Regions from separate parts of the Ammoniphilus sp. CFH 90114 genome, predicted to be linked through region 3. Evidence: riboswitches for the same ligand, from Rfam matches in the RefSeq annotation. Region 3 holds a riboswitch; each other region holds the start of a gene.
What was found. A riboswitch is a leader RNA that binds a small molecule or an ion and turns the genes downstream of it on or off. The one in region 3 is predicted to bind cyclic di-GMP.
Positions count from the first base shown of each region.

Region 1 (8,076 bases), on a different contig from region 3:
TTTGACATTGAGACGTATAAACATATTTATGATCTGGTCTTTAAGACGGTTTAAAAAGGGTATGCTTGCCTAGAGCTACTCTTTTTTCTTTATTGTCATACGGATTGATAAGTTTGGTAAATGTAGGATATAATTTTGTTTGAGAATCATGGGAGCACAGGGGGCTGTGCTCCGTATGTTAACCCCGTTAGCCGGCCGGCTTGGGAGGTTAATTATAGTGTAGCTTTTGTCGAGTTCTGTTATGTAGTTAAATATTGGAGGCTAGAACATGCTAAATATTGAACAGATTAAAGAAATTATTCCACATCGATACCCGTTTTTATTAGTGGACAAGATATTAGAGCTTGAAGTAGGCAAGCGCGCGGTTGGACTCAAGAATGTGACAGCGAATGAACCGTTTTTTCAAGGTCACTTTCCCGAATATGCGGTTATGCCAGGGGTTCTCATTGTGGAAGCTTTAGCACAGGTTGGTGCTGTAGCCGTATTAAGTATGGAAGAAAATAAGGGGAAGATTGCTTTTTTTGCCGGAATTGACGGAGTTCGATTTAAGGAGCAGGTGCGCCCAGGGGATACCTTGACGCTTGAAGTGGAGATGACCACACTTCGTAGAGGTATTGGGAAGGGACGTGCGGTTGCGCGCTTAGGGGATAAGGTGGCAGTTGAAGGAGAATTAATGTTTGCCATCGGTCATTCTAAAGCAGATAAGTAAGAGATTCAACTTATCTTAGAGAGAATAAAGGGATTTTGTCTATTTAGACAAGATCCCTTTTTTATAACCATTAATCATGTACTAGTAGGCTGTTTTTCTCCTGTACAAAGTCGAATATCTGCTCAGGCATCATCGGACGGCTAAAGTAATATCCCTGTATTTCGTGACAACCCATCTCTAGCAATAAATCGTGTTCTTCCTTCGTCTCTACCCCTTCTGCCACGACTCGCAATTGAAGATTTTGGGCTAGATCGATGATCGATTTGACAATGGCTAAGGCTACTCTGTCTGTCGATCTCATTTCCCATATGAATGAATGATCAATTTTGAGGTGCTGAATCGGTAAATCCTTTAAATACTTCAGAGAAGAATATCCCGTTCCAAAATCATCAATGGATATTTTCACGCCAATCTTGCGTAGTTGATTCAGTGTTTGAATGGTATGGAGGGTATCCTCCATTGATGCGCTTTCTGTAATTTCTAGAGTCAGATAGGCTGGGTCCATTCCCGTTTCGGCTAACGTCTTCTCAATTCTCTCAGCTAAATCTCGCTGTTTAAACTGTCGAGCGGAAAGATTGATAGACAAACGAAGGGGAGACATTCCTGCATGAAGCCATTGTTGAAATTGTCGGCAGCCCTCGTATAAAACCCAATCACCGAGAGGTTCGATGAGGCCGCTTTCTTCAGCGACAGGGATAAAGTCAGCCGGTGAGATAAACCCTTTCGTAGGATGTTGCCATCTCAAAAGTGCTTCTAAGCCTATGATTTGATTAGTCTCTAAACAATGCTGTGGTTGATAAACAAGGGATAGTTCCTTTCCTTGGATTAAGGCTTGGTGTAGATCGTGTCTTATCTTCATTTTGCATACGTTTTTTTCATTCATCTCTGCTTGATAGAAATGATAGCCGTTTTTCCCTTGTTGTTTAGACGCATACATGGCCATATCCGCATTTTTGAGTAGAGTTTGAGAGTCTTCACCATCGTCGGGGAACAAGCTTACCCCAATGCTTGTTGTAATATAAATTTCATGATTTTCTATTAAAAATGGCTCTTTCAGTGCATGAATGATGAGTTTGCAGCTTTCCTCCGTTTCTTGTCTCTGATAATTTTCTAGAATGAGAGTGAACTCATCTCCTGCCATTCGAGCCAGAAAGGCACTCTTGTCAAGGCCGCTTCGTAAGCGGCGACTTACCTGCTGCAGAAGGATATCCCCAAGGTTATGACCAAGAGTATCATTAATTTGCTTGAATCCATCTAGATCAATAAACAACAGGGATAAACACTTCTCGCTGTTTTCGTTAATCGCAAGGTCTAAGGTTTCCAAAAAACAGGCGCGATTGGGTAGAGCGGTAAGGGAGTCATAATAAGCTAAGTGATGAATTCGCTCATTTGCTTTAACCTGTTCTGTAATATCTATTGAATAACCTGCAACTTCTAAGACGGCAGTGGAGTCGTCTGGATCAACGACAGCCTTTAGGACGCTATGATAGGTTCGATTGCCAAGGGTGAATGTAAAATCAGAGCTTCCTTCAACGTAGGCCAAGTCTAAAGCTGTAATAAAGTTATGACTTAATCTTTTAGGCAAGATGTCTTCTATATGTCTATCTAATACATTCTGTGTACCGAGTCCAAGCATGCTAGTCACTGTTCCTTCAAGGTACGTAAAAACAAAAACTCCATTCGAATCCTTTTTACATTTATAGATGGCACTAGGCAGCAGTTCTGCTGTCCTTTTAAATTCTTCAGCTACCTTTAATCTTTCCCGCTCGGCTTGTAGCTTCTTGACAGGTCTTCTTGCTACTAATCTGCCTAGTATAAAAATAGCCATTGTAGCGAGTAAATAAAACCCTGAGAAAACCCAGATGAGATAGGATTGTACTTTACGCTGGCTCTGCAAATCCAACACAATCGTTAATAATCGATCTTCAGGTAGAGAAACAAAGATTTTCTCTAGAGCTTCCTCGTCCCTTTTAAATGAAAAACGTTCAAACACAGGGGCCTCAAGCGAGTTTCTAAATATGAGTTCATCCTGTTCCGTTATGTATTCGTGCGTTCCATACAAAACCGGTTTATCCGTAATAGGTTCGATAATTCTGGCAGGTTTTTCTTTAAGATAAGCAGGTATATTTATGACAGCGATCTCTCGAGTATGATTGTAGCTTTCTTTAATTTTGTTAATAAGTTGAGTAGGACCACTTTTATCCATGAACTGATAGATATCTTCTGCCTTAATGTAAGGATTGATCATGAAATCAGTCTGTCCATCATAGTAATAGGCGTACTTATAGTGATGGTCATTGACTTCCGAAAGAGATAGAGGGCCTATCCAGTAATGAGGTTGAGAAAAGCCCCTATTGACAGAGATGGATTTCCCTTCAAATAATTCAAGAATAGCTGTATACCAGTACCCCCAATCCTTAGCATTCAGGCCAATCTCATCGGGATCTGTGGACTGTACAACTGGGATGTCGCCATCTTCTTCTAGTACAAGTAGAGAAATGTTGGATAAGCCCCACTTTTTGCTAATTTCAATTAATTCCTCGCGAGTGACTTCATCAATTCTCTTTCCTTTTAATTCCTCTGCAATAACTTCAGAAATGGTAAAAAGGCGCAGATCGACTAGATGCTCTAGTGTTTTGGTTGATTCATGGGTGCTTTCGATGGATTGCTTAATAATCTCTGTAATGGAGAGTAGTTCCTCATTAATCCGTTGCTCAAATTCTTTCTTAGTTAAGGTGTAAATGGAAAAGAAGGCAATTAAACTGCAAAGAAAGATAATCATGCCGGTACGAAACAGAACTTGTGTTAGGGTTGTTTCCTGAGGACGGAAATCTCTCATACATTCACCTACTATTGTAAGAATAAAAAAGACTATTCCACTACTTAAGTTGGAATAGCCAATCTTTATTAGCTATTCGGCAACCCGGCTATCATGGTTTCATTCGAAACGTTAGACCCGTGGCTTTGCGTCCCTATCTTTCGATTAGGTTTGCCTTTGTCGTTAGGTATATCGTCATGCTTCTTAAGGGCTATTTCTACTGTTATTATAGTACAAAACAATTGGAAAATCGACAAGGAATACGGTAATAAGTGGATGCTTCTATAAGCGCAGGATGAGAAAAATGAAGGAGAAGACATGTTCTATATAGGTTTAAAGTTGTTTTTTGTATGGTTGAAATTTGTCATTAACCAGATAAGAAAACTAGTCATAGGTCGACAAAACTAGAAGAAACACGCGTGTAATTTTTAGTTATAATGAATTCAGTAAAAGAACGTTCGGTGGAAAAAGGAAGGTGGAGAAGAGAAATAGACACGTCTTGATAAATGTTGGATGGTGTATTGTTTTACAAATACTAAACAATGGAGGACTGTTAGATGTTAAATAAGTTAGGGAAACTCTCGTTATTATTTTTATTTGTTTTTTCTATTTATTCTGTTTCAGTATTAGCCAATGAACAGCACGATGTTCAATTTGAAGTGGAATTTATAAATACAACATTTGACCCAGATAAGAATGAATCGGTTTGGACATATCAAGTAACAGGACAAGGAAAGGGCCCTGATCTCAGCCATTGGATGCTAGAACTCTGTCCCGACATTGAAGTAATAGATGCATCGCACGCATTCGAACTTCAGAATAAGCCTGATCCGATATCGGGATTGGTAGGAATTAAATTTGAACAGCCCGTAAAAGTAGATGAGGCAGTGGAGTACACGATTCGCATCAAAGGAAATTGGGAGCAAGAATTAATTACAGCTTCGGTAAAAGGGGCAACTGATGTGAATTCGTTTTCTGTAATGGGTCCAGGGTGTACAGCGGTAGTTGAAGGATCAAAGGAAGAAACGGATGAAGATCAAGGCAACGAAAAATCCAATAATAACGATGGTTCTACTAAAAATACAAAAGACCAGGATGGAAAAGAAGAGTCGAGCGAAGGAGTTGAAGAAAAGCCAAAAGTAAAGGTAAACAGGATTACTCTATTTAAGGCCGATGTATCCTCAACTCGCAAAGTGACTATTCAAGCTGCTGTGGATTTAGAAGAAGAGGTGAGGGGAGTCTGGCAGTTTACCCTCGGTGGTAAAGCTTATTCGGTTGAGGGCGGAAAAGAAGTTATTCTTGAAGTTGAAGATGCGCCGGTAGGTACATATCATGTAAAAGCTCAAATGAAACTAGAAGATGGGGATACAATAGACGCGGAGGAAGCACTCACGATTCATGTGCCGACAGAACAAGGTGGCACACTGCCTAATACGGCAACTCATCAGTATTTGATTCTTCTTATCGGGGTGTTAAGTCTAATGGTTGGGTTCTATATTCTTAAAAGGAAGAAGGGTCTTGTATAAGTATAAGTTGTTTCGAATGATTGGCTTGACATTTATCCTGATTGGAGTGATTTGCACAGCATGGTCGGTCTTCCGTATTCACTTTGGTAAGGTGGAAGTAGAAGCTTACGCGAAGAAAATAGAGGATGAAATAATGATAGAGGATAAGGTGGAAGAGAGGAAAGTGGAGGATGAGCCTGTTGAGCCAATAGATCCTAATGAGGACCCGAAAATAGAAGATGTAGTAGAGGAAGAGATTCCTTTATTACCACCTGATCCCGAGCCTATCGTAGAACACCAAGCCTTTCAGCCACAAAGAGAGTCTGTTCCACCCAAGGTTCATCGTTCTCCAAACGAGCTAGAGGTCTTATACCCAGAGAGACCTTCTGTCGGAGAAGCAATAGGGACATTGACGATACCTAAATTAAATCAAACCTTGCCCATTTTTCATGGAGCCGATGAAGAGATGCTAGAAAAAGGAATTGGTCACTATGCTCATAGTGTCCTTCCTGGAGAAGCTGACAATGCGGTCTTATCCGGACATCGAGATACCGTGTTTAGACAGTTGGGTAAAATCAAGAAAGGAGATCAGTTTGTGGTCAAGACGCTTGCTGGGACTTTTACCTACCAAGTGAGAGAAAGTAAAATTGTAGAAGCTCATGACAAAACGGTGATTGTTCCCACTGGAGGACCGGTATTGACAGTCACGACCTGTTATCCTTTTCAGTATATTGGGGATGCTCCACAGCGATATATTTTGATATCTGATTTAGTAAATTAAGCAAGAAGAAGAGTCTGATTGTCCACAAGCTATGTGGGAATCAGACTTTTTTTAGTTAGTTTCATGATATGGAGAGAATGTCCTTACATGATAATCAGAAGGCGCAAGATTTTTGTGTAAGGGAATCTAACACGACATCCCACAAGAGCATCTCGATCCATTATGATATATCCATAAAGATGATTTTTACCTTTTCATATTAAACAAGAAGGAGTGAGAGGATGTTAAAGCTAGAAGTCATCATTCGGACCGAGAAAATAGAGCAAGTAAAGGACCAATTATCCCAGATTGGTATTCGTGGGATGACCATTACTGAGGTACAAGGTTGTGGAGCTCAAAAAGGGCAAACGGGGATATATCGGGGCCAAACCTACGAAATTACGCTTCATCCGAAGATGAAGTTAGAGCTTGTGATTTACGATCATCAATTAGAAGAAGTATCGCAGTCCATCCAGGAACATGCTCGCACAGGTGAGGTTGGGGATGGAAAGATCTTTATATACCGTTTAGAAGATGCCATACGCATCCGAACAGGTGAAAGAGGAGAAGAAGCAATATAAAAAATGTAGGGAGGGCTCAACGATGAGTGAGATTGTATTGTTAGATACAGCTTGGGTATTAATTGCAGCATTTTTGGTGATGTTTATGCATGTTGGTTTTACGATGGTAGAAGTTGGATTCACCCAAGCCAAAAATGCGTTGAACATTGTCATGAAGAACTTGGCTACCATTGCTATCGGTCCTATTGTCTTTTTTCTATTCGGATTTGGTCTAATGTTTGGTGATTCGGCAGGTGGATGGATTGGAACGAGTGGCTTTATGTTAGAGAATATGACGTGGGAGGGAACCATTCCACTTATCGCGTTCTTTATCTTCCAGGCAATGTTTGCAGCGACTTGTGCCACGATTGTATCTGGAGCAGTTGCGGAAAGATTTAAATTTAGTGCTTACATTGTTACGGCAATCGTCCTGATTGGGTTTGTTTACCCGGTTGTTGGTCATTGGGTTTGGGGCGGCGGTTGGCTATCTGAGTTAGGTTTCGTTGATTTCGCAGGTTCAACTGTTGTTCACTCCGTTGGTGCTTGGGCGGCTTTGATGGGAGCTTGGTTAGTAGGTCCTCGTTTAGGGAAGTATCAAGCGGATGGAAAGGTTATTCCTATCTTGGGACATAACATTCCAATGGGGGCTATTGGGGTTTTCATTCTGTGGTTTGGTTGGTTTGGGTTTAATGCAGGAAGTGAATTGGCAGTGGATGAGGCGATTGCAAGCATTGTGACAACCACGATGTTATCCGCTGCGGCAGGTGGTTTAGCCTCTATGATCTATACTAGAATTCGCTATGGTATGCCTGATGCTTCTCTTAGCTTGAACGGGGTACTTGCAGGATTGGTTTCCATTACAGCAGGAACAGCATCGGTATCACCGCTTGCGGCCATTGCTATGGGAGCTGTTGGGGGAATCATCTTACCTCTTGCTGTAGAATTATTTGACTCGAAGCTTCAGATTGATGACCCTGTAGGAGCCATTAGTGTTCACGGGATCTGTGGGATATGGGGAACGCTGGCTGTTGGATTGTTTGCCATTGATGGAGGATTATTCTATGGTGGAGGCTTTGGTCTACTAAGCATTCAGTTCATTGGAGTAGCGGCAGTAGCCGCTTGGACTTTAGTTACTAGTGGAATCCTATTCTTTGTTTTGAAGAAAGTCATGGGCATCCGAGTAAACGAAACAGAAGAAACCAAAGGCTTGGACTTAGAAGAACACGGCACCTCGGCCTACCAGCCTATGGTGGCACCAGCAGTGAAGGCGAATGTGACGCGGCCTGCGTAGGTCAACCAAGAAAACACCCCAAGGAAAGTGGGGTGTTTTTCGCATGCTGCAGTATTGGATACGCTTTGGTGTCAAGTGGGTCAAACTTGCTAGGTAATGGGTGTCATTAGGAGGTTTTTGAGTGTGAGGGAGGTAGGAATTTAACCGGAGAATTTCCGGTTATTTTTTTATTTAGGCTAGAAATAGCTAAAATAAGCGGACTAATTTCCGCTAACATGATAAAATGGACACTTTTACCTCCTTATAGGACAAATAGGCGGAATTTTTCCTGTTATTATTCCTGAAATCACCCTAATTTTAAAAATAAGCGGAAATTCTCCGCCTAAGTAAGTGGCCCCGCACCCCTGCGAGCCTAAAATTATGAACCTACTGTTAAAGATTAACACTCACTTAACATTTTCATTCTAATGCAAAACGCCTTAAATCCTTCCTA
Region 1 is NZ_SDLI01000011.1:129,463-137,538, reverse strand. It holds gene EIZ39_RS21015 (DNA-directed RNA polymerase subunit beta) at 1-54, shown strand, start outside; gene fabZ (3-hydroxyacyl-ACP dehydratase FabZ) at 269-709, shown strand; gene EIZ39_RS21005 (putative bifunctional diguanylate cyclase/phosphodiesterase) at 780-3,548, opposite strand; cyclic di-GMP riboswitch class I at 3,624-3,713, opposite strand; gene EIZ39_RS21000 (LPXTG cell wall anchor domain-containing protein) at 4,085-5,053, shown strand; gene EIZ39_RS27895 (class D sortase) at 5,046-5,813, shown strand; gene EIZ39_RS20990 (P-II family nitrogen regulator) at 6,035-6,373, shown strand; gene EIZ39_RS20985 (ammonium transporter) at 6,396-7,643, shown strand.
Region 1: it holds a riboswitch for cyclic di-GMP, as region 3 does, so the genes downstream of both, EIZ39_RS21005 (putative bifunctional diguanylate cyclase/phosphodiesterase) here and EIZ39_RS13315 (sensor domain-containing protein) in region 3, are expected to answer to the same signal.

Region 2 (8,076 bases), on a different contig from region 3:
AATGTTAGAGAGAGATATGGAAGAACTGACCGATTGGATGATGCGGCGTCGAGACATTCAAAAGATTGCGTACATGGCGACAGGAGTACCTGATGCAAAAACCATCTTGGAGATTAAACCTAAGTCAGAGCGTTTGCCTTCTAACGCTTTGTTCCTCACCTTCGGTGGAGAAGGTTCGGAATCTATCTATACGGTTACGGTTTATTTATTTGATTTTAGAAGAAGATTGTTCGAGAGAGGGGTGGATGCCATTCTCCCTGTGATTGAAGCAAATAAAGATTTATTAAAAATTAATAAAACGGTTGTATTTGATGGAGGAGGAGTAAAAAAATTATTTTTAACTCCTGCGGAAACCAAGGTCATCCATCCGATGATTACAACGGCTCATATTCGAAGAACCAATGTGATTGTTGAACAGGGGGATTGGAAGTTTGTCGCAAATGTAGAACACATAGAAGCAGATTACCAAGTGGAAGAAAAGGAAAAAGGGGAGGTCATCATCAAGGTTACCTATAGCATGGAGGGGATTATAGAGGAATCAAACAGGAGTATTAAGGATAATCAACTGCGTGATGTTGAAAGATTGATTGAAAAAGAAATGAAGAAACAAATTAAAGAGGTTCTAACTAAGCTACAAAAGGAAAAATTTGACCCGGTTGGATTCGGTCTTGCTTATATGGCACAGAGCTTTGACAACGAGCATGAGTGGGATCAATGGAGAGGGCATCTTTATCAGAATGCTGACTTTGACATACAGGTAAAAACGAAAGTCTTAGGATCTGGAGTAATCCACTAAAGAGGGCTCAATCAAAGTGTATATTTAGACCTGAATTTGGGCCATACTGATAATCCTAACTCGAAAAGTTTCTCCTCCATAATTGCCTGCAGCTAAAATGCTGTGGGCCTTTTTTTTACCTGTTTTTCTTTGGTTCCATTATTAGACATCTGATGGGAAGTTGTTTAAACTAGAACGTAAGAATGAAGGAAATAAAAAAGGTGGGTAGAAAGAAATGAAAATAAAAGCAGCGGACCTTCCGGGTATTGGAAAGAAGCTTTCGTTTATTACGGCTGAACAGAGTATGATTGTCCTTATTGTTCATCATACAGGAAAGCGTGAATTATACTTTTTTGAAGATGCAGACAATGATGAGGCTGATTTCTCTATTAATTTGACAGGGGAAGAAACGAGGGAGTTTGGAGCCCAGCTCTTAGGCGCCATGTTCCAACCGGTGGATATGGATAAGATGAAGATGTTTAAGAATCAAATCATTATTGAGTGGGTAGACGTAAGTCCAGCCTCTCCACTGGTCCAAAAGACAATTGCCGAGTCACAAATCCGAACGAAAACAGGCGCCTCCATCATTGGGATTGTCAAGGGAGAGGATGTGATTCCTGTTCCAGATATTCATGTTGTTATCCATGCTGGGGATACATTAATGACTGTTGGTAAAAGAGACCAAATGAGCGCTCTTGAAGCGCTGTGTCGAGGGGAGGAAACGACTTAATGCATGAGGGTTTTCCGACTCTCTTGGGAGCGGGATTAATCTTACTATCCCTTTTCTTATTCGGCTTTATAGGGACGAAGGTGAGACTCCCAGGTGTCATACTCTATATCTTATTAGGGATTGGTCTAGGACAGTTTATGACAGACAATGAACTCATTCACATAGGCAGTGAAATGGGGATTGTTCTTTTATTTTTTCTGTTGGGTATGGAATTCCCTGTCGATAAATTGGGAGGCATTGCTAAGCGAATATGGCCAGCTGGATTGCTGGATGTATTCTTGAATTTAGGGGTGTCGATGGGGATATGTTATCTCTTTGGGGTGGATCTTTTAACTTCGTTTTTAATTGGTGGGGTAGTCTATGCGACAAGCTCGTCCATTACGGCGAAGCTTCTAGAAAGTTCTAAGCGTATGGCTAATATCGAATCTGAATTTATTCTGGCCTTATTAATTTTTGAAGATCTTATTGCTCCTATTTTTGTGGCCGTTTTAATGGGCATGAATAAAGGGGACGAACTCGAAGTTATTCAGCTTGTTTTACTCATAGGTAAGATTGTCTTGTTGTCTCTAGGAGCTATCTTACTTGGGAAACTCCTCTTTAAGAGATTAAGCTCGTTTTTTGATCGGATCTTCAGTGAAGATGTATTTATTCTACTTATGGTAGGAATCGCGCTAAGTTACGGAGGACTAGCCTTATTCTTAGGTCTGTCTGAGGTGTTAGGAGCCTTCTTGGCTGGAATGATGTTGGCTGAGGTGAGAAGGACAGAGGAGATCGAGCATAAGATGTTGCCTTTAAGAGACTTGCTTCTACCGCTTTTCTTCCTTTACTTTGGTACGACCATTAAGTTTGAGGGAGAGATCCCGCTGGTAGGTCTTCTAATTAGTTTATTGGTATGGTCTATCGCAGCGAAAATCCTGGTTGGAATACTAGGTGGTATGTGGTATGGATTATCCAAACGAGTTTCTCTTCGTGCAGGATTATCGCTGACGTCTAGAGGGGAATTCTCTGTCGTTATTGCAAGTATTGCCGTAGGATCTATAAAGATCTTTTCAGGATTATTTATATTGTTAAGTGCGTTGCTTGGGATTTTCCTATTTCAGTTTGCTCCACGTATTACGAATCTTATTTATGGAGATCCCAAGAAGGGAAAACAAAAAATTAAAGTACCGGGTTAAAAAGCAAAAGGCATCCGACTGGATGCCTTTATACTTTAAATTGTCCAACTAACTTTTGCAGATCTTGGGCGATAGCCGTCATGGAACTTGCAGAGGATACGATTTGATTCATCAAGGTTCGGGACTCTTCAGCGGAATGATGCACCTTTCCTGTTTCGTCCGTTGCTGATTCTGCTACGTTTACAATGGTTTGGATGGAGTAAAGAACATCCTCCGTTCCTGCAACCATCTGCTCGGTGGCGGCTGAAACTTCTGTAATTTGTTTGGTCACGACTCCAATGGCTTCATGAATCTGTTGAAAGGAGTTGCTAGCTTCCTTGGCTGCAGCAAGCCCAAGCTGAACTTCGGATGTCCCTTTCACCATATATTCCGCAACCTTTGTTGTCTCGGTCTGAATTTCCTTGATCATCTCAGAGATCTGTTGGGCCGCAAGGGCGGATTCCGTGGCGAGCTTACGAACTTCGTTGGCAACAACCGCAAATCCTCGACCTTGTTCACCAGCCCTAGCGGCTTCTATTGCCGCATTCAGAGAAAGAAGGTTGGTCTGACTAGCGATCCCCGTAATAACATCCACAATTTGTCCAATCGACTGAGAGCGTTCCCCAAGTATCTTCATCATGTCTGCCGACTGAACAACCGTTGTTGTAACCGTTTCAATTTTTTCCATCGAATGGCCGATCGTCTCTCTACCTGTGTGAGCGATTTGTGTGGTGTATTTAGCCGTTGCCGCTACTTCTAGGCTATTCGCTGCGATCTGTTGAACACCAGCTGACATTTGGTTCATAGAGACAGATGTTTCTGTTATGCTCTGAACTTGAGTATCAGCACCAGAGGCAATCTGTTTTACTGCAGTTGCGATCTGTTCACTGGCTTGGCTCGTTTGAACAGCTCTCTCGGTAAGATCATTTGAGGTTGCTGTAACCAGCTTGGCATGATGAAGCACTTCTTGGATAATATTTCTTATACTGTCGAGCATAGAGTTAAACTCACGTGCTAATTGGCCTACTTCATCATTGGTAGTAACCTTAATTCGTTGTGTGAGGTCCCCTCCTGAATTGGACATTTCTTGGAGACGGTTTTTTACTTGGTTGATGGGGCTAACGATGATGCGAGTTAGAATCGTACCAAACAGGATAGCTAGTATAATACCGCCAAAAACCATTGCTAGAATAATAGTTCTTGCTTCAACATATTGCTGATCAGAGAGCTCATACAATTCACCAGACTTCTTGCTTTGGATTTCAACGAGGGCATTAATGGTGTCTTCTAATGCTTTCTTCTGAGAGGAAGAACCATTAAGTCTCATGGCCAATGCAGCTTGATCACCTGAAGCGGCAATATCAATCGTTTGAAGGGTATTGGACTCATAAGCGATCATGAGCGTCTGCAAACTGCTGAGGAGGTTTTGCTCTTCTTTAGTTAGGTCTAATAGGCTATAAGCTTCAATGCTTTCTTTTGCAATTTCGAGATTCTTGGCGATAGAAGTATTCAAAGCTTCTGCACTCTGTCTTATGCTTGCAGCATTCATGAGGATGACAGTATTCTCCGAGAAGGCCTTATTAACCTCCATAAGTTGAATCACAGGCAAAAATCTTTCGTGGTACATTGAGCGCAGCTGTGAGTTGGATTCAGAGAGGTAGTAAAGACCAACGTAGCCGACACTTCCCATAATTAGACAGATTGCGCTGAAAACAATGAGTAGTTTCCTTGAGATGCGCATATTATAAAGAAATTGCAAATAGATCTACCTCACTCTCTATCATTTTTACTTATGTAATAGCCAAGCAATATCCATATTGCCAACCTGTTCTATCTCAATAGGAATACTAAAGCCATGGTCAGAATCCTGGAAATTCGATTCACCCATCATGAGAGTAGGAGGGGTAATGTCAATGGTGAAGCCCAACTGATAGATGTGCGCTGAGAGATTCCCAGCGATCATATTACCAAATTCCCCTGTAAAAGATTCTAGCATTGGGCCTTCTAATGTCATTCCGAATAAATTCTGGCCTAGTAAACCAAAGGTTTGCGACGTTCCCTTAACTAGCAACCGACCACGTATATCGCCGGTAATTCCAATTAAAACCCCCCATTCTGGTTGAAGGATGGAAGGAATGAGGCTGATAGGCTGTTGAAGAGAAACTGGGAAAGGTATGACGGATGGTACAACGTGGAAGAGGGTTTCGACAATATCTGCGTTCTTTCCACTAATGGTCATGGTTAATCATCTCTTTTCTGTCAGCTTAAGAAAAAATAAAAAACTATTCTTAAAAAGAATAGCCGTTCAGCACAATTTGAATTTTGAGCTTATCGGCAACCTGGCAATCGTGGCTCTAATGAGCTGTAGACCCATGGCTTTGCGTCCCTATCTTTCGAATAGGTTTGCCTTTTATCTGATCATTATCTAACTTATAATAGTAGTTCTATTTTACCGATTGCGTTGCAAATTTTCAATAAAATTCATCACAATGGTTTACTAGTATGAAAAAAGCTGCGCCTTTTCTTAGGACTAAAGGCACAGCTAATTTAATTAGTGACGTACTCTTCTGGCAAAGTTAATTCCTCGACGTCGTAACTCCTTCTTCAATTGGGGGATCATGCGTGTTCCGGACCTCATTTGGGTTTGGCATAATGGGCAGTTTGGCGTGGTATCTAGAGAATAGTTCTTCCTCATCCAGCCTTTACATTCGTTAGCTTCGCATTCCCAAACCTCGGTTGGTGTATCAGCCTCAGGCGCTTGGATATGTTCTGACTCGGTTACCAATGGTTGATGCTCTTGGTTTTCAGACATTACCGATTCCACCCTTCTTCGGAGCTTAAATATCAAGGAACATCCATATTATCTCCTCCGAAAGTCAGAAAGCGACTATACAGTTAATTCCAACAATATATAAGTTTGAACAAAAGATGAACTCTTACTAACACATGTGTTAGTAAGAGTTAAAAATGGTAGAATAGAAGAAAGCGGAATTTAGGTTAGGAGAGAGTGAAGTTGTTCGGGTTATTAAGGAAGATATTTCCAAAAAGAAAAACAAAATCCATTAACAAGACGGAATGGGATGTTCTCAGGTCTTTTGCCGAAGTTATTCCTTCTCAATTGAACAGGGATGATGTGGTTTTCTTCTGCATTGGGACCAACCGTGTCAGTGGGGATTGTTTTGGCCCTTTAGTGGGTTCCTATCTCAAGTCGAATGGATATAAGAATGTGTATGGGACAATCCATGATCCCATTGATGCCAAGAATATAACGAAAAAATGGAATGAGATTCCTAAGGGTAAGTTTGTTATTGCCATTGACGCTGCTCTAGGGACGTTTTCTTATATAGAAAGTTTTGCCGTCTTCTCTGGTCCCCTTCGTCCTGGCGCAGGAATAGGGAAGGACCTGCCGGGAGTAGGGGATATCGGAATTCTCGGAGTCGTGAATTTGAAGGACTGGAAGAGTGACAGTCAAATTCTCTCCCAAACTTCCCTGTCCCTTGTGATTCCGATGGTCATCACGTTGTCTTCCGCCCTTATGAAACGCTTCCCCATCCCTCAACAGAGAACGGTTAATGTGTTCGAAGAGGATGTGGAGGTTATCACTTACCTTAAACATTTAAAAGGGGAATATTATTCCCCTTTACTTGGGTAGATCTTATTTTAATCGCTTGGTCCAGAATCCGCCCTTAAAATATCTTGGATCATACGAGATGACAAAAGCTTTTGGTGCCAGTTGCTCTACGGCATTCAAGAGCTTTTTTTCATTGCTTCGTTTGGCTAACACGAGCATGGTAATGCGATTTCCATCTTTCCCCTCTGCAAGCCAACTTGTGACTCCGTATCCTTTATCTCTTAATACAGACGGTAAGTTCGTCTCTGAAGAATCTACGACAATTTGAATGGTGACGTATCCTAAGGCTAGCCATTCTTCAATCTTACTTCCCAAATAAACCCCTGTTCCCCAACCGATACAGTAAGCTAATAGATTGAGCGGTTTGTCGATATTAGCCAATACAATATTTAGACCGATCAGATAGACAAAGACTTCAATCATGCTTAAGAAGGAAGCAAGAAGTCGTTGTCCTTTCATGACGAAGATAAGCCTTATCGTAAATAAGGAAACGTAAACGATATTAATAATAAATATAGTTGCAATAATACCTAAACCATCCATAACTCTTCCCTCCTTTAGGGGCTTATGGTAACATACATGAGCTAAAAAGCCAAATCGCATGGAAATGTTGGAAAATGTGTTATTTCCGAGGAAATTGTCGATGAAAGTCGGATGTCATACTATCCACATTTTTCTGTGGATAACTTGTGAATAACTGAAAAGGTTATGTGGGTAAAGGAAGATGATACAGCTTGGTATGAACTACGTTTACGTTTTCTTATCTTTAGCTTTCCATTATAATGGGAAGAAATGATCGGCAGAGAGAAGGGGAAATGTGAAAAGAGGAGTTGTTGTTGCAAGTATCACCTTAGGGATGCTTCTAGCCGCCTTAGACCAGATGATCATGAGTACAGCAATGCCTGAGGTCCAGAAGATCTTAGGGGATATTGAACTGTATAGTTGGGTGTTTTCCGCCTATATGCTATCAAGTACAATTACGGTACCAATCTATGGGAAACTGGCTGATCGATTTGGACGAAAGAAGGTATACCTGTTTGCCCTTGGACTTTTTCTTATTGGTTCAGCTCTTTGTGCGTTGTCAGCCACCATGTGGCAGTTGGTTCTATTCAGAGTGATTCAAGGTCTAGGTGCCGGGGGAGTATTGCCACTTACCGTTACGATTGCAGGAGATTTATATGATATTAAGAATCGAGGGAAGATTCAGGGTTTATTTAGCAGTATGTGGGCGGTTGCAGGGATTGCCGGTCCGGTTGTAGGAGGTTGGATTATAGAAAATACTCATTGGAGTTGGATCTTCTGGTTGAATATCCCTGTGGGAATTCTTGCGATGATTGGATTTACGCTTGCTTTCGAGGAGCAAGGGGAAGGTGAGAAAACATCCATTGATTATCTTGGGGCTTTGCTCCTTATTATCGCCATTGGAACGCTCTTGTTTGCTACCTTAGCGCAACACTGGTTGGAGATTATTGGATTAGTCATCAGCAGTGCGATTTTATTTGTCTTATTTATCAATCATCAAAGAACAAAAGAATTCCCGCTGATTCGGATTGAAATGTTCCAAAATCCATTAATCCTATGGTTAAATGTTTCGGGAATGATTGTAACGATGGGACTGTTTGTCGTTCCTTTTTTCATTCCCCTTTTGGCACAAGATGTCTTAGGCTACAGTCCCTTGGCCAGCGGTCTTATTCTTATGGGGCAAGTTTTGGGTTGGAACATTGGTGCTGTTCCTGCTGGGAAGTTTATATTAAAAGTTGGGTATAAGAAAGCCATCTTAACTGGA
Region 2 is NZ_SDLI01000009.1:167,186-175,261, reverse strand. It holds gene EIZ39_RS19470 (Ger(x)C family spore germination protein) at 1-796, shown strand, start outside; gene EIZ39_RS19465 (cation:proton antiporter regulatory subunit) at 1,011-1,505, shown strand; gene EIZ39_RS19460 (cation:proton antiporter) at 1,505-2,680, shown strand; gene EIZ39_RS19455 (methyl-accepting chemotaxis protein) at 2,709-4,418, opposite strand; gene EIZ39_RS19450 (chemotaxis protein CheX) at 4,446-4,898, opposite strand; cyclic di-GMP riboswitch class I at 4,990-5,077, opposite strand; gene EIZ39_RS19445 (cold-inducible protein YdjO-related protein) at 5,211-5,471, opposite strand; gene yyaC (spore protease YyaC) at 5,673-6,311, shown strand; gene EIZ39_RS19435 (DUF2179 domain-containing protein) at 6,315-6,833, opposite strand; gene EIZ39_RS19430 (MDR family MFS transporter) at 7,108-8,076, shown strand, end outside.
Region 2: it holds a riboswitch for cyclic di-GMP, as region 3 does, so the genes downstream of both, EIZ39_RS19450 (chemotaxis protein CheX) here and EIZ39_RS13315 (sensor domain-containing protein) in region 3, are expected to answer to the same signal.

Region 3 (8,076 bases):
AGTAATCCGTGGGGATGACCGTTTACACCATTAGGAAAGTACCAATACTGTGTAATAAGATTAAATAAATGGTGATCAAATGAGTATACACTACCTATGGGAATCTATAATCCTGCTTTTTGTGAGTATTATTTTATTAAGAATAGCTGGGAAAAAGTCAGTTGCCCAGATGACTCCTGTAGAGACCATAGTCATACTAGCAATCGGTACAACAATGGGTCATGCGATTAAAGAAAATAAATTATGGCAAGTCATAATGGTATTAGCCGTTTTCGTTTTTACTCTAATCATCATTCAACGTGTCCAATTAACATTTAATAAATTTGAGCATTACCTTGTTGGACAGGCAACTATTGTTATAGAAAATGGGGCAATTGTGGAGCATAGTCTTAAAAAGTTACGGATGACAAAAGAGCAATTGAAGATGAGAATACGTCAAAAAGGCATCTCTTACGTGTCGGATATTCGTATTGGCACGATTGAAGCTAACGGCGAATTTGGTTTTGAACTGATGCCTCACGCACGACCTGTTACTAATGAGCAATTGAATAAAATGCTAGGTAAAGAAGATAAAAATTTAACCATGAAAAGTGGAAATATATTTGATGAAATCAGAGAAAAATAGATAAGGTTCGTGAGTACACCTTCGCTTAGAAAGAAAAAAACCGCCAATAAGCGGTTTTTTCTTTAATATGAAAACTATTTATGCGGCTGTTGAGAAACCTCATTTATAAATTCCATGATGGACGAAAGCAGCTCAACGGATTGAAAACCAAATAGAGGAAGTCCTACTAAAAAAAGAATGGCCTCACCAATCACTTTACTAAGTACCATACTAAATCATCTCCCATTAATAATAGTAATTAATTTCTTGGAGGGAAACCTAGTAAGATATGCTGCTCCTCGTTTGCTACCAAAAGTCGATGGAGAAGGATAAAGAGCTTAGAAGGATAGGTGATAGGTTGAGTTAGCCAAGTTGGGTTAATCTTATTGCATATGAATTTTACCTTCACTTGAAAGAAACGTAATACATTGCTGCATAATCTTAACTCTATTATTACCGAAAGGGTGACCGTTCCTAAGATGAGAGACAAAGTGAAAGATAGATGCTCCACATCCAACTGCCAAATTAAATCCCATTCCATCTAGTCTTTAGCCTCCTTTCTTTAATGGTGGATTCATTATACGGTTTGGACAGTAAATGCGTCAATGTCAAATCATGTTTTGAATAAAAAACCACCACTTAGGTATTAAACCATGTACCATTTAATGCTGCAATATATCTTTCTGCTGACTTTTGTACAGCATTTTTTGCATTTTCTTTGACTACCCGGTGAAATGCATTATACATTCGATCAAATTTCAAATCATTTACGATGTTTGCAATCTCCTGTACTTTGGAAGCAGGCAGTGGTATGAGATTCGGATAGCTATACATAAAACTAACCCATCGACGATCTGCAACAACTTGAATGACATCACCCGATAACAAGATGCCCTTTTTCCCATTTCCATCTTTCCATTCTAGTACAGATCCACCTTTAAAATGTCCTCCTAGACGATGGATTACGATACCATTATGTAATTCCAAGAACTCACCTGACCAAAAGCGAATTTTTTCACTTGGTCTCATGACCCATTCCTGATCATCAATATGAATATAGATCGGTACATTAAACGCTTCTGCCCATTCCACTTGTGTAGAGTAATAGTGAGGATGAGACAGAGCAATGGCTTGAATGCCTCCTAATTCGTTTATCTGTTTAATCGTCGTTTCGTCAAGATAGGAGATACAATCCCATAATAAATGGAAGCCATTACTTTGAACCATATAAGCTGTTTGACCAATTGCAAATTCTGGAGTTGTTTTCAGACTGTACAAACCTTCTTCTTCTAAATGAAAAATGTTTTTATACCCAGCTTGCACCATCTCTCCTAATGTTGTCCAAGATTGCCCGTTCGGATTTACATACTGTCTTTCTTCGTTGCAAATCATGCATTGTTCTGGTTCTTCTATTGAGCCTTCATATTGAACCCCACATGTTTCACATATATAATGATTCAAATTTTACCCACCCTTACTAGATATTGTAATTACAATAGAATAATAACAAAAAGTGGAATGGTTTAGAACTAGATTTTATGTTTTGATCGGCTTTTTTCATCTAGGTTTAAAGAAATTTAAGCAGGAAAATACTAGTCATTTTAGATCTTTTTTCCTAAAAAACCATATGATATTATGTAGAATGACATAAAGGGGGGATAGTTTCAGAATAGTACATGTGAGAAAAATACAATTACCATAAAGTAGATAAAAATGAAATGAGGAAATGGAATGAAGAAGGTATTCGGACAAAGTCTATCTGCCAAAATTATTGGCTTATTAGCCATCATACTTTTTCTATCTTTTATATCAACGTCTTTTGTTATAAAGGAATTGCTTAAAGATGAAGTGATCGAGCAATGGAAAGATCATAATCTAAAGCTAGTTAATTTGTATAGTCAGATGTTTGATATAAACGATCCACAAAAATTGATTGACCAAATTGCAGAAGAGAACAACTTAGCCTATGCATTATTCATTGATTCAAACTTAACGGCTGTAGCCCATTCGAATCCAGACAGGATTGGAATTACTTTAGATGATGAAGGAAGTAAAGCAGCGGCACAGGGAGGTCAAAAATATGCAGATTTTTTCCACTATAGTGTGACTGACTCTCTTGTGCTCGACATCCTGATTCCTTTATATAAAGAAGATAAACTCATTGGTGCCTTAAACATTGGTCTGCCTGTAGATACAGAAACCGTGGACAGTATACTAAAGGAAAGCTTAAGTAAAATTACCATGTCTTTCATTGTTGTTATGATCCTGTCTATTGTGTTTTTAGTGTTCTTTATCCGGTCTTTGCTCATCAGCCCGATTAAAAGTTTAACGAGCAAGATTAATAAATTGGCCGATTATGATTTATCCGCAGATGTGTCGAACAATCAAGTAGCCTTTACGAAGAGAAAAGACGAGTTGGGTGAGGCATGGAATTCACTCGAAAAAATGAGATGTAACTTCATTGATTTAATTGAAGACATTGCAAGGAGTTCAGAGGAAGTACAGAAATCTTCCCTACTCTTAGCAAGCAGCAGTCACCAAACGGCTGCCGGAGCGGGAGAGATCGAAAAAATTATGCAAGATATAGCGGTTGGAGCTAAAAAGCAAGCAGAGGATACTGAAGTCGGTACATTGCAACTTAGTGAATTAGGGGAATATATCGAGAAAGATCAACAATGTGTAAGAGAACTAAATCTGGCGACCGATCATGTCTATCAATTAAAAGAAGAAGGCTCTGTGTCTCTTAAGGAATTAATGCAAAGCTCCAGTCAGTCCATAAGTGCAACCCATGAAGTAAATCAGATTATCTTAACTACGAATGAAAGTGCCGAGAAAATTGAATTAGCCAGCAAGATGATAGGAAATATTGCTAACCAAACGAACCTACTAGCACTCAATGCCGCTATTGAGGCAGCTAGAGCTGGTGAAGCTGGAAAAGGGTTTGCCGTTGTTGCCGATGAGATACGGAAGTTAGCTGAACAATCCAATGGGTTTACCAACGAGATCGCAAATATTATTTCTGAATTAACATCAAAGACTGAACATGCTGTAAACACCATGCAAGAAGTGAATCAAATCATTTCTTTACAAACCCATAGTGTGGAGACAGTAAGTAATAAGTTTATCGGTATTGCAGAAGCGATTGATAAGATGCAGGGTGTTATTCAAAATTTGAATGCTTCTTCTAGTCAAATGAAGGATAAGAAGGAAGATATTATTGAAATCTTCCAAGACTTGTCTGCCATTTCAGAGGAAAATGCAGCATGTACGGAGGTTGCTTCTACTACCATAGAGGGACAAGTGAGTGCCATAGAAAGTGTAGCCGACTCTAGTGATCAATTAGCTAGGTTGTCCGAAGAAATTAAAGGATTTATTATTAAATTTAAGCATTAGAGGGAGCATTTCTCTCCCGAGGCCAGTCTATTACTTGATATTCGTGTATAGACTGGCTTTTTCAATCTTTACTGGAATAAAACGATATATATGGATAGGATTTGATTATTGTAGTTTTTCCAATAAGAGGATTAGAGGAGGATTCGATGAGATCATTAATCGGAGGATTCACAACCGAGATTAAGACTGAAAAAGGGATAGCTGAGATGAAGAAGTTAAATATTAACGGTACGGAACAGTGGGTGGTGATGAGAGGTCAAGATCGAACTAGTCCTATACTGTTTCATCTACATGGGGGTCCAGGGGGATCTCAAACAGGTAATTTCAGAAAGTATCTTAGCGATTTAGAGAAGGACTTTGTCGTTATCAATTGGGATCAACGAGGGGCAGGGAAGTCCTATCATCCCAATATTCCTCAAGAGACGATGAATATGAACCAACTTGTAGAAGACGCAAAGGAAGTCATCTCTTATGCGTTACATCGTTTCCAACAGAAACAAGTGTTCTTAACAGGACAGTCCTTTGGTAGTGTATTGGGGATGTTGCTTTTACATAGATATCCTGAGTTTGTTCAGGCTTATATTGGAATTAATCAAGTAGTCTACCGTGCAGAAGAGGAATTAGCATGCTATGAAACAACATTACAAATAGCAAAAGAACGGGGAGACAAAAAAGCGATAGAAGATTTAACAACAATGGGAAGGCCCATTAACGGTTCTTACCAAAATACGAAAGATTTAGTTAGGCAAAGAGGACTAATTACGAAGTATAAAGGGGTTAGTTATAAAAAAAGTACACACCTCATTCAGTTTGCGAGCATCTTTTGTTCTGAGTTAACTTTTAAAGAAAAAATAAATTTTATGAAAGGATTCACCTTCTCCATTGATACTTTGTGGGAAGAGTGGTCAAGTATGAATCTAAGGGAAAAAATTATAGAAGTACATGTCCCGATTTACTTTATAGCGGGTAAGCATGATAGGCTGGTTCCTCTGGAAAGCACTTCACAATATTTTGAAATACTAAAAGCCCCTAAAAAGGAACTCGTCATATTCGAAGAATCGGGTCATCTGGCTTGTTTTGAAGAGCCAGGCAAGTTTTGTGAATTGCTAAAAACAATCAAAGAAACATCTGTAGCCTTCTAAGGCAAAGTTTTTGATAAATTATTGAAATTATTGACTAAAATTGTCATAATAAGAATATCATAATTTAGTTCTAAAAGACTATATAAAGGACTAAAGTAACGAATTTAACCAGAGCGATAATGGCAAACCCATCGAAAGATGGGGACGCAAAGCCTCAGACCTAAGGGACCCCCTATGGTGGCTGGGTTACCGAAATTGGCGATTCATATATGGGATATAAAACCATGATATGGGGAAACCACTTTCATTTTTGAAGTGGTTTTTTAGTTATCCAAGTAACGGTAGGTATGGAGTAATAGTTTCCTATCGCGTTAGGGTATCTATAATTTTTGAAAATGGAGAATAACAACAAATGGATCCTAGAGATAGAGTGATAGACAAACGGAAAACCACGAAAGTTCTATATGATCACTTTTTAAATATCATGTACGATACTCGTGAAATCTATTTTTTTGATACTAGTACACTAAAATTTGTTGAAGTGAATACGGTTGCATCAAAGAATTTGGGTTATACCCTAGATGAACTTCTTGATATGAGCCCTGTGGAAGTCATGACGAGACTGACAGAAAAAGAGTTTCAAAGAATTATTGATCCGTTGACTTCTGGCAAGCAAACCGTTGTTTCACTAGAAACATCCCTGCTTCGGAAGGATTCTACGGTTTATCCTGTGGAAATTCAGTTGTATTTAATTGAAAAGGAAAATCAAAGCTTAGTACTCGCGATCGTGAATGATATTATTGAGCGAAAACAAGCAGAGGAGATGATTCATTATTTATCTTACCAGGATCATATCACTTGTTTACCTAATCGAATGCTGTTTAATGACCGTTTAAGTGTAAGCCTCTCCAATGCTAAACGAAACCAGTCCATTGTGACGGTTCTCTTTCTTGATCTAGACCGCTTTAAACATCTCAATGATCCTCTCGGTCATGATAAAGGGGATGCAATCTTGCGGCAAGTGGCTCATAAGCTCAAGTTCTGCTTACGCGAGAATGATACCATCTCGCGGTTTGGGGGAGATGAGTTTGCCATTATACTCTCGGACGTCGGCCGAGTAGAAGATGCCGGTAGAGTAGCTGGAAGAGTTCTGGATAAATTATCGGAGACTTTGAACTTTGAGGAATTTGAATTTCGTTTGACGGCTAGCATAGGGATCAGTTTGTATCCGTTTGACGGAAATACGAGAGAAGAATTACTGAAAAATGCCCACTCTGCGATGTATAAAGCGAAAGAGCGGGGAGGAAATTGCTACCAGTTCTATGCATCTGAAATGAATGCAAGGATGTTTGAACGACTCGTATTAGAGAACGGATTACATAAAGCATTGGATCGCAATGAATTCGTTCTTTATTACCAGCCTCAATATGACAGCAAGACTTTGGAGATTACGGGTGTAGAAGCGCTAGTGCGATGGAACCACCCGGACTTAGGACTAGTTCCTCCTGCGGATTTTATCCCTTTATCTGAAGAAATCGGACATATTATACCATTGGGGATTTGGGTGCTCTATACCGCTTGCGTGCAGAACAAGGCATGGCAAGATGCAGGATATCCTCCAATATCCGTATCGGTCATTCTATCTACTAAGCAATTCAAACAGAGCAATTTAGTTCAACTTGTATCTGATGTTCTTAACGAAACGGGTTTAGAGCCCCAATACCTAAAACTAGAGTTAACAGAAACGGATATGATGGAAAATACGGATGAAATCCTGGCGACCCTTCAACAATTGAAGAACATGGGGATTAAAATTATGATTGATGATTTTGGAAAAGGGTATTCATCCCTTGGCTATTTGAAGAAGTTTCCTGTTGATATCTTGAAAATTGATCAGTCTTTTATTCGGGAAATCGAATCTAGTCCTAGTGAAAGAGAAATCGTCATCGCAATTCTTCAACTTGCTCAAATACTAGATTTGCAAGTGATTGCGGAGGGGATTGAAACCGAGGAACAGTTTGCCTTTCTTCGTAAACATGACTGTGATGTGATGCAAGGATACTATTTTTCCAAGCCTTTACCTTTGAGGGAGATTGAAGAAGTTCTAAAGGTAAAAAGGAAGATTGAGGCTCCAAAAGGGATTGTAGGATGATAAAAGATAATGGTAGTTATATATTGGAAGTCGGCGAGAAGGAACTGTGGGAAACGACCGAAACTCTCCAAGCTCTTATTAAATCGTCTCCTTTAGCAATTGTGTCTTTTGATCATGATGGTCATGTGAACATGTGGAATCCGGCTGCCGAGAAGTTGCTGGGTTGGCGGGAAGAAGAAGTGCTAAATAAACCGAACCCGCTGTTTTCTGAAGATACGAATGCGGATGAATTTAGCAATCTATTGGGGCTTTTGCTGCAAGGAAATGCTTTGACCGATGTAGAAATCAGGAGAGCGAGGAAAGATGGATCGACTATTGATTTAAGCCTGTCCATTACGCTCTTATATGATAAACAAGGGGATATACGTGGTGGAGTTGCTCTTTTTGCCGATATTACCAAGCGTAAGCAAGCGGAACTAATGATTAAGAAGATGGCCTACTTTGATTCCTTAACCGATTTGCCGAATCGGACTCTGTTCTATGATCGGTTGACGCAAGCCATAAACCAAGCCAAAAGAACGAAAAAACCGATCGCCGTTCTGTTCCTTGACCTAGATCGCTTCAAGATCATCAATGATTCCCTTGGACACACCGCTGGAGATCAATTGCTACAGGAGGTCTCTAAACGATTGCTCACCTGTATTCGAGAAGGGGATACCGTATCTCGTCAAGGAGGAGATGAATTTACCATTCTTCTCGCGAATACAAGTTCGACTGGTGCAGCGACTGTAGCTGGAAGAATCATTGACATGATCTCTCAGCCCATGGTTCTTAATGGTCATGAGATTCTTGTGACCCCAAGCATTGGAATTGGCATGTTCCCTGAAGATGGCGATAATGTAGAA
Region 3 is NZ_SDLI01000005.1:203,511-211,586, forward strand. It holds gene EIZ39_RS13290 (DUF421 domain-containing protein) at 80-625, shown strand; gene EIZ39_RS27540 (hypothetical protein) at 700-834, opposite strand; gene EIZ39_RS13295 (hypothetical protein) at 864-1,145, opposite strand; gene EIZ39_RS13300 (MBL fold metallo-hydrolase) at 1,244-2,065, opposite strand; gene EIZ39_RS13305 (methyl-accepting chemotaxis protein) at 2,336-3,997, shown strand; gene EIZ39_RS13310 (alpha/beta fold hydrolase) at 4,144-5,139, shown strand; cyclic di-GMP riboswitch class I at 5,251-5,333, shown strand; gene EIZ39_RS13315 (sensor domain-containing protein) at 5,492-7,231, shown strand; gene EIZ39_RS13320 (sensor domain-containing protein) at 7,228-8,076, shown strand, end outside.

Region 4 (8,076 bases), on a different contig from region 3:
GGGGAGCCAGGCAAGCAAGTCGTTTACAGCGACCTTGGCTTCATGCTGTTAGGTTTTATTTTAGAGCGAATTTGGGATCTTCCGTTGGAGGAGATTGCGAAGAGATTAATTTTCCATCCTTTCTCCATGAATCACACAGGCTACGGTGTGCAGAAAGAGTGGGATGTGGCTCCTACAGAAGAAGGAAATGAATACGAGAAGCAGATGGCTTGGAATTACCTGCAGGATCGTCCGGACGGTTCCCTGATTTTTACGGAGGAGGAATGGAGGAGCGTGCCTTGGAGAAAAAGGGTCATTCAAGGGACGGTTCATGATGGAAATGCTTATTACGGCTTAGGCGGTGTAAGCGGTCATGCGGGACTGTTTTCTACTGTAGGGGATCTGCTTTCCTATATGAAGTTATGGTCCGATCCCGTTGGTGTATTACTGGATCCATTGTTGCGGAATTTCGCCATTCAATGCCAATCGGGTGAATTGGCCCCTCGAAGAGCCTTGGGCTGGGAGCATTCCGTGATGGGGGGTAATGAGGAGCAAAAAGCGAGAGGGTGCAGCGGAGGCGATCTGGTATCGGCTTCGGGCTTTGGTCATACCGGGTTTACGGGAACCTCCATCTGGCATGATCCGGAACGTCAAACGACGATTGTCACCCTGACGAACCGTGTTCATCCCAAGGTCAAGGACGGCATGATTCGTTGGCGCCATATGCATCATAATCGGGTTTTTGCTTGTGTAGGACTGGGAAAGCAGAAAGGAGGGGAATAGATTCATGGCACCGATACTGGAAGTTCGAAATCTAAAAACGACGTTCAAGCAATCCAGAAGCTCCATTACGGTTGTTGATGGGGTAGATTTTACGCTTGAACCTGGGGAAACCTTGGGGATTGTTGGAGAGTCTGGATGTGGAAAAAGTGTCACGAGCTTATCGATTATGCGATTACTCGGTAAGAATGCCGTGACCGATGGGACAATTGCTTTTGAAGGAAAGAACTTGCTTGCACTTAGTGAAAAGGAAATGAAAAAGGTTCGGGGAAATCGTGTGGCCATGATCTTTCAGGAACCCATGACCTCTCTTAATCCGCTTCATTCGGTCGGAAAACAGATTTCCGAGCCCCTGCGCAATCACTTAGGTCTGTCGAAGGCGCAAGCCAAGGAACGAACCATCCAGCTGTTAAATGCCGTGGGAATCCCGCGTGCGGACGAAATTTTCTCCTCGTATCCTCATCAGCTATCTGGGGGGATGAGGCAACGCGTCATGATCGCGATGGCGATGGCCTGTCAGCCGAAGCTCATCATTGCCGATGAACCGACAACCGCCTTGGATGTTACGATCCAGGCTCAGATTTTAGAGCTCATGAAAAAGCTGAAAAAAGACAATGGGACCTCTATCGTGATGATCACCCATGATTTGGGCGTCGTGGCCGAGATGTGCGAACGCGTCATCGTGATGTATGCCGGTCAGGTGGTGGAAGAAGCAGATATTCGAACCTTGTTCCGAAGCCCTAAGCATCCTTATACGATCGGATTGATGAAATCGATGCCGGACTTTACCGAGGACCAGGATCGTCTACAAGCGATACCAGGGACGGTTCCTTTACTAAGCGATCTGCCTAAAGGATGCCGATTCGCCCCGCGATGTGAGTGGGCAACCGATCGCTGTCATCAGGCAGCGCCGGAGTTAATTTCTGTAACCGAGCAGCATCGCGTACGCTGCGTGTTGGTGGAGGAGGAGAAAGCATGAGTCGTCAGCCTCTATTAGAAGTGAAAGCTTTAACGAAGCATTTTGCCACGACAAGCGGATTCTGGGGGAAAACGAAAACGGTGCGAGCCGTGGATGGCGTGGATTTAACCATTTATGAAGGGGAAACGGTGAGTCTTGTTGGAGAGTCCGGCTGCGGAAAATCTACCACGGGCCGATGCCTGACCCGTCTGATCGAGCCTACGGAAGGGGAAGTGTGGTTTCAAGGAAAGAACATCCTGACTCTTTCCCCAGAAGAAATGAGACAGATGCGTCGGGATGTCCAGTTCGTCTTCCAGGATCCATTCGCTTCGCTGAACCCTCGCAAGACCATTGCCCAGATTCTAATGGATCCGTTAATCGTTCACGGTATAGGAACTCCGACGGAGAGACGCAAGAAGGTAGAGGAAATGATCGAGATCGTGGGACTGACCACCAAGCATCTTGATCGCTACCCCCATGAGTTCTCTGGGGGACAAAGACAGCGAATTGGGATCGCCCGTGCCCTTATTTTAAGGCCGAAGCTGATTGTGGCGGATGAACCGGTTTCGGCATTGGATGTTTCCATTCAAGCCCAGGTATTGAACCTCATGCAGGATTTGCAGCGGGATTTTAAACTCACTTATCTTTTTATCTCGCATGATTTAAGTGTCGTCAAACATATTTCGGATCGTGTAGCTGTGATGTATCTTGGCAAAGTGGTGGAGGTAGCAGAGAAAGGGGCCTTATACCGAGCTCCAAAACATCCCTATACCAAGGCGCTGTTGTCTGCTGTACCCGTGGCTAACCCTGATGCGGTGAGGGAGCGGATTTTACTCGAAGGGGATCTGCCAAGTCCATCTAATCCTCCTTCAGGATGTACGTTTCACCCGCGCTGTCCCTCCTGCATGGACATTTGTCGAACCACATCACCTACATTGAAGATTACCGACGAAGGACATTTCGTTTCTTGTCATTTGTAAGGACTGGAAGGAGAGGATGAGGGAAACATGATTGATCAACTAAATCGTTTAACGACAGAAATGAGAAATGAAGCCACGCAAAATCTAGATTCCTTATCGACGCGTGAAGTCGTTGAATTAATGAACCGTGAGGATCAAACGGTGGCATATGCGGTAGAGAAAGAGCTGGAGCGAATTGGCAAAGCGGTAGATCTGATTGTTGAATCCATGGAAAAAGGCGGTCGTTTGTTTTACTTTGGTGCAGGGACCAGCGGCCGGTTGGGTGTCTTGGATGCCTCGGAGTGCCCGCCGACGTTCGGTACGGAGCCTTCTCTTGTGCAGGGCGTCATTGCAGGAGGGCGTAAGGCTTTAGTCGAAGCGATTGAGGGTGCTGAAGATCTGCCGGAATTAGGGCAAGAAGATGTCGTGAAATACGGCGTGAAGTCGGGCGATGTGGTGGTAGGGATTGCGGCAAGCGGACGTACTCCTTATGTTCTAGGTGCGTTGCAGGCGGCCAATGAGATCGGGGCGGTTACCGTTTCTCTATCCTGCAACTCCACTTCGGTGTTGACGGGGGAAGCTGATGTTGCGATCAATGTGGTGGTCGGACCCGAGGTCGTCACTGGCTCTACTCGTCTCAAGGCCGGAACGGCCCAGAAGATGGTCTTGAATATGCTGACGACAGGAGCGATGATTCGGTTAGGGAAAGTCTATGGCAACTGGATGGTGAATGTTCAGGCGACGAATCATAAACTGCGGGAGCGCGTGAAACGGATTATCATGGAAGTGACGGGAGTGTCTTATGAGGAAGCTTCGGTGCTTTCGGAGCAGTCTGGTGGAGATGCTAGAATCGCCATCGTTATGCAGCAAACGGGATTGAGCTATGATGCGGCGGTTGAGTTGTTGGAGCAGACCAGAGGACGTGTGCGTGAGGCGATTGCGCAAGGATAGCAGGGTGCGGCGCTGGCTGGAGCTAGAGCTCGGCTGGTGCTGGTGCTGGAGGATAACCGGAGTATTTTCCGCTATTAGTAGATTCGAGTGAAAAAGTGCGGAAATAGGGGGAGAAAGTTCCCTTATTGGCTCCGAATACTTGACTTTGGGCGGGTTTTGGGTGAATAAGCGGAATCGGTTCCGTTATATCCACTCGAAAATCGGACTTTTGAAAAATAGGCGGAATTTCTCCGCCTACTTCTCATACAAAAAGGGGGCTGGCTCAGGCCCCTTTTTTCCTACATACTCTCTGTTACCTTCTGCATCAAAGCAGCTCGCTGGTTTTTCTTTCGAGCCTTGTATTCGGTTTCTGCTTGCTTTATAAGCGATGTCGAGTGTCCAGCTGCTATGAGGTCTTGTTCCATTTGTCCGAGTAGTTGATAAAATTGGCTGTCCGCTGTAGATTCTAACTGTTTGGCCTTTGATAAGTATTTAGAAGCTAGTGAGATTTTGGATTCATTGGACTGTCCGTTTTTGACGGCTATATATTCTTGCTTCGCTTGTTCAATGAGCCCCTTTAATTTTCCTTGATAAGATCGTTCTAGTGCCTTAAACTTCCCCTTGTACTTCTCTAGAATGTCGGTTTGAGTGGCAACCGGAGAAGAAGATGGAGGGGTGGGTGAGGCATCGGTTGGCTTAGGCTCAGATGGATCCGAATGGGCGGGCTGCTCGGTTGGAACGGCCGACTCCGCTTCAGGCGTTGGTGAGGCTTGCTCCGTTGACTCCTCCGCTAGCTCCTCCACAGGCTCGGCTTTAATTTCTGGGTCATTGAGCCAGTCGAGACTGCTGCTATCTCCTGCGAAAAGGGAATTCGGATCAGATTCTTGTACTTCGGGCACAGGGCTTGGACTAAAATAATAGGAGTATGAAAAAAGTACAATGGCGATTAGGGCAATAGGGATAGAAATCCAAATCAATTTCTTCAAAGGCATGTACCGGTCCTTTCCGACGGAATAATGCCCTTATTTTAACATAATTGGGTCGTTTACGGTTCAACTAATTCCATTAATTGCTCTTCATATCCCTTAGGAATGAAATTATTTAGGAAAACAATTCTGCTCTTTCCATGACGCACCTCGCTTGCACTAGAGGATGATGATCGGCCGACTTAAGGTTATGATCAGCGGGTCTCCTGCTCTACCATACCTAGTTTTGGATAATGCTCTTCGTCAATCTTCTACAAAATTTTTATACATATTTCGAGCCCGAATTCTAGCAAGGAGTCGATGTGATGGTGAGTAGGTGGTCTATTTTTATTATAGGCGGCCTAAGTATTTTGATGGGCGTCGAAGCAACTCGCTATGTGATTATATCGTGTACGTGGTTCGTATGATTGACCACGCCGCTGTTGGCCAGACGGAGCAGTTCAGGAATTTCGTAGTACGGAAGAACTAGTGAAGTAAATTTAAATTGTAAAGAATCCCGAGAAATGGTAGAAATAGAATATAACTTCAACTCGATCAAGGCAAATCTATCGAAAGGTAGAGACGCAAAGCTATGGGTCTAAGGTCCTTTTTGTGACTATGATCGCCAGGCTGCCGAGTAGCTAGGATGATGAAGCTGCTCTTTAAGTATTTACGAGCAGTTTTTTTTGTCTGTATTTTCTATATAGAGAGGAAGGACAGGTATGACCATTTCTAGGATGATGAAGCTTCAAATTATGGTGATTGTCGTATTATCGGTTGTCACACTTGGAAGTTTGTATCTGTTGCATAGTGGGGTTCAGCAACAGAGGCAAGCGGATCAGAACGCGATGGAATTTAAGCAATTAGGTTTTGACTTGTTCGTGGCATCAGAGTTTCTTACAAATGAAATCAGAAGTTATGTACAGTACGCAGAGGTAGTTTACTTAGATAACTATTACACAGAGACGAACGAGACAAGAACGAGAGAGCGTGTGGCAGGAAGGCTTTTGGAGTTGAAGGCCCCGGAGGAGCTGGTAGCTCTGGTTAAAGAGGCAGGGGAACATGCAGACGCCTTATCCCGTCTTGAAGCGGAAGCGATCCAAGCGGTGAGGGGGCAGTCCTTTGTTAAGGCTAGAGAGTTGGTTTATGGAAGCGACTATAAAAATACGAAGCTATTGATGGCTCAATCTATAACCAACTTCCAGCAGCAACTTGAAGACTGGGCCAATAAGGAGGCGAAAAAAGCAGAACAGAAGATGAATCTTCTCCTATTGACGACGGTATTGATGTTTATTGTCATCATTGCTAGTGTAACGAGTTCGCTCTTTATTTTGAATCGTAAGCTCAGACCTTTACAACAGGTTACCATGGCTGCTCATCAAGTTGCCCAAGGAAACCTTCAGGTTGAAACCCTGCCAGTACATAGTAAGGATGAAGTAGCGCAGGTTTCTTTAGCCATTAATCAAATGGTTGACAATCTTCGAGACTTAATTCAACAGATAGCGTCCTCATCTGAACAGGTGAATGCTTATTCCGGGGAGCTCATTGCAAGTGCCGAGCAAACGAACCGTGCCACGGAGCATATTGCTTCTACGACAGAGCAAGTCGCTGCGGGAGCAGAGGACCAGGTGAAAGGAATGGAGGAAACCTCTTCTGTTATTAATCAGATGTCAGCTAGTCTGAGTCAAATCTCCGTGAATACGCAAGGAGTTACAGAGTCGGTTGCCTCCACGAAAAATAAGGCTAACGTAGGGATTGAATCTATTCAGGTGGCAGAAAGTCAAATGAGTTCGATTCAACAAAACGTGAATGGATTAGCGGGTCTTGTACAGGGATTGGGTCAGCGTTCTCAAGAGATCGGACAGATCTTAGAGGTGATCACTGGCATTGCTGCCCAGACGAATCTCTTGGCATTGAATGCTGCCATTGAAGCGGCTCGTGCCGGTGAACATGGACGAGGGTTCGCAGTAGTAGCAGATGAAGTGCGAAAGCTCGCGGAACAATCAGGTACCTCTGCCCAACAGATTTCGAATTTGATTCAGCAGATTCAAGAGGAAACAAGTCGGGCCGTGGAATCCATGTCGAAGGTTACCGCTGAGGTTACTCAGGGAATTCAAGTGGTAAATCATGCGGGAGACTCCTTTAGCGAAATTCAACAGGCTGTTGTTCACGTGACAGAGCAGATTGAGCAAGTATCGAGTGCAATTCAGGACATGACGACGGGGGCACAGCATGTGGTGGAAAATATCGAGACCATCTCGAGAGTGATCGAAGAAACGGCATCTGGAACGCAAACGGTATCAGCAGCTACGGAAGAACAACTAGCGTCCTTGGAGGAAATTACGTCTTCGGCATCGTCCCTTTCGAATATGGCCGATGGTCTAAATCAGTTGGTAGGAAGATTCAAGCTATAAAATGACGGGAGAGTGAATCGAATTCACTCTCCCGTATTTAATAATTTATAAGCCATGATGGCGAGCTGCAATTTCATACGATCATCTGCAGAGGCAAGATCGAGTCCGGTTTTCTTTTCGATCTGGTTCAGGCGATATTTCAAAGTGTGTCGATGGATATACAGCTCGGATGCTGTCGTATGAATACTTTGATTATTTAAAAGGTACGTTTCTAACGTCATAATGAGATCGACGCCTTGGCGTTTCATAGAGATTAAGTTCCCCAGGTTGGCCTCGTAAAACTCCTTCAAATCAACGCCTAATTCCTTCATCTGAATTAATAAATGATAAAGTCCTAGATCGTCATAATGTACGATAGTTTTAGGTTTCAGCAGCAAGCGGGAAAAGGTCACGGCATACTGCGCTTCTCTTGCACTCTTAGCCAAGTACTGAATGTCACGGTAATTGCGCCCGATTCCAATGCGAAGTGGGCTTCGAGGAAAGTACTCCTTCCACAGCGATTCCACTTCACGAGCCAAGTCCAATAAGTAGACTCTTGCCGTCTGGCCTAAGCTTTCTACAATATCCGTGAGAACCACTAGTCCATCTAATTTATTACGCAAAATGAACTGTCTGTTTCTTTCTCGCATAACCTGTTGAACAAGGAGATATAACCGCTCGTGGTTCGTATCTGCCTTAAAATGCATAACGGCTTGGTTTAGAGTCAAATCATACCCCAGTCGTTTGCCTCGCTCCATAGCAAGGGCCGCATTCTTGAAGTTCTTATTCAAGATCTCGTCCAGAAAATCGCCTTGCAGACGAATTTCCGTATCCTCTACCGCTTTTTGCTTCAAAAATTCAACCGCATACACCGTTGCCGCATGCTCCATGGCGATATGATCGAGATCGTTCCAATCAACTGATTCTTTTACCGCTAGGATGGTGCCGTAGCGAACCTCGTTGGCTACAATGGGATAGCTCTCTAAACGTAACCGGTCGTCGGATAGCTCTAAGTTGTCTAACTCAATTCCCTCGTGAATCAAAAGGTGGTCCATGAGGTTTCCATCTTCACCCAGCAATAGCACACTCCCTCGGATGAGTTCGGAGAGGGT
Region 4 is NZ_SDLI01000011.1:35,229-43,304, reverse strand. It holds gene EIZ39_RS20665 (serine hydrolase domain-containing protein) at 1-762, shown strand, start outside; gene EIZ39_RS20660 (ABC transporter ATP-binding protein) at 767-1,738, shown strand; gene EIZ39_RS20655 (ABC transporter ATP-binding protein) at 1,735-2,697, shown strand; gene murQ (N-acetylmuramic acid 6-phosphate etherase) at 2,725-3,627, shown strand; gene EIZ39_RS20645 (hypothetical protein) at 3,906-4,598, opposite strand; cyclic di-GMP riboswitch class I at 5,121-5,209, shown strand; gene EIZ39_RS20640 (methyl-accepting chemotaxis protein) at 5,294-6,985, shown strand; gene EIZ39_RS20635 (PucR family transcriptional regulator) at 7,009-8,076, opposite strand, start outside.
Region 4: it holds a riboswitch for cyclic di-GMP, as region 3 does, so the genes downstream of both, EIZ39_RS20640 (methyl-accepting chemotaxis protein) here and EIZ39_RS13315 (sensor domain-containing protein) in region 3, are expected to answer to the same signal.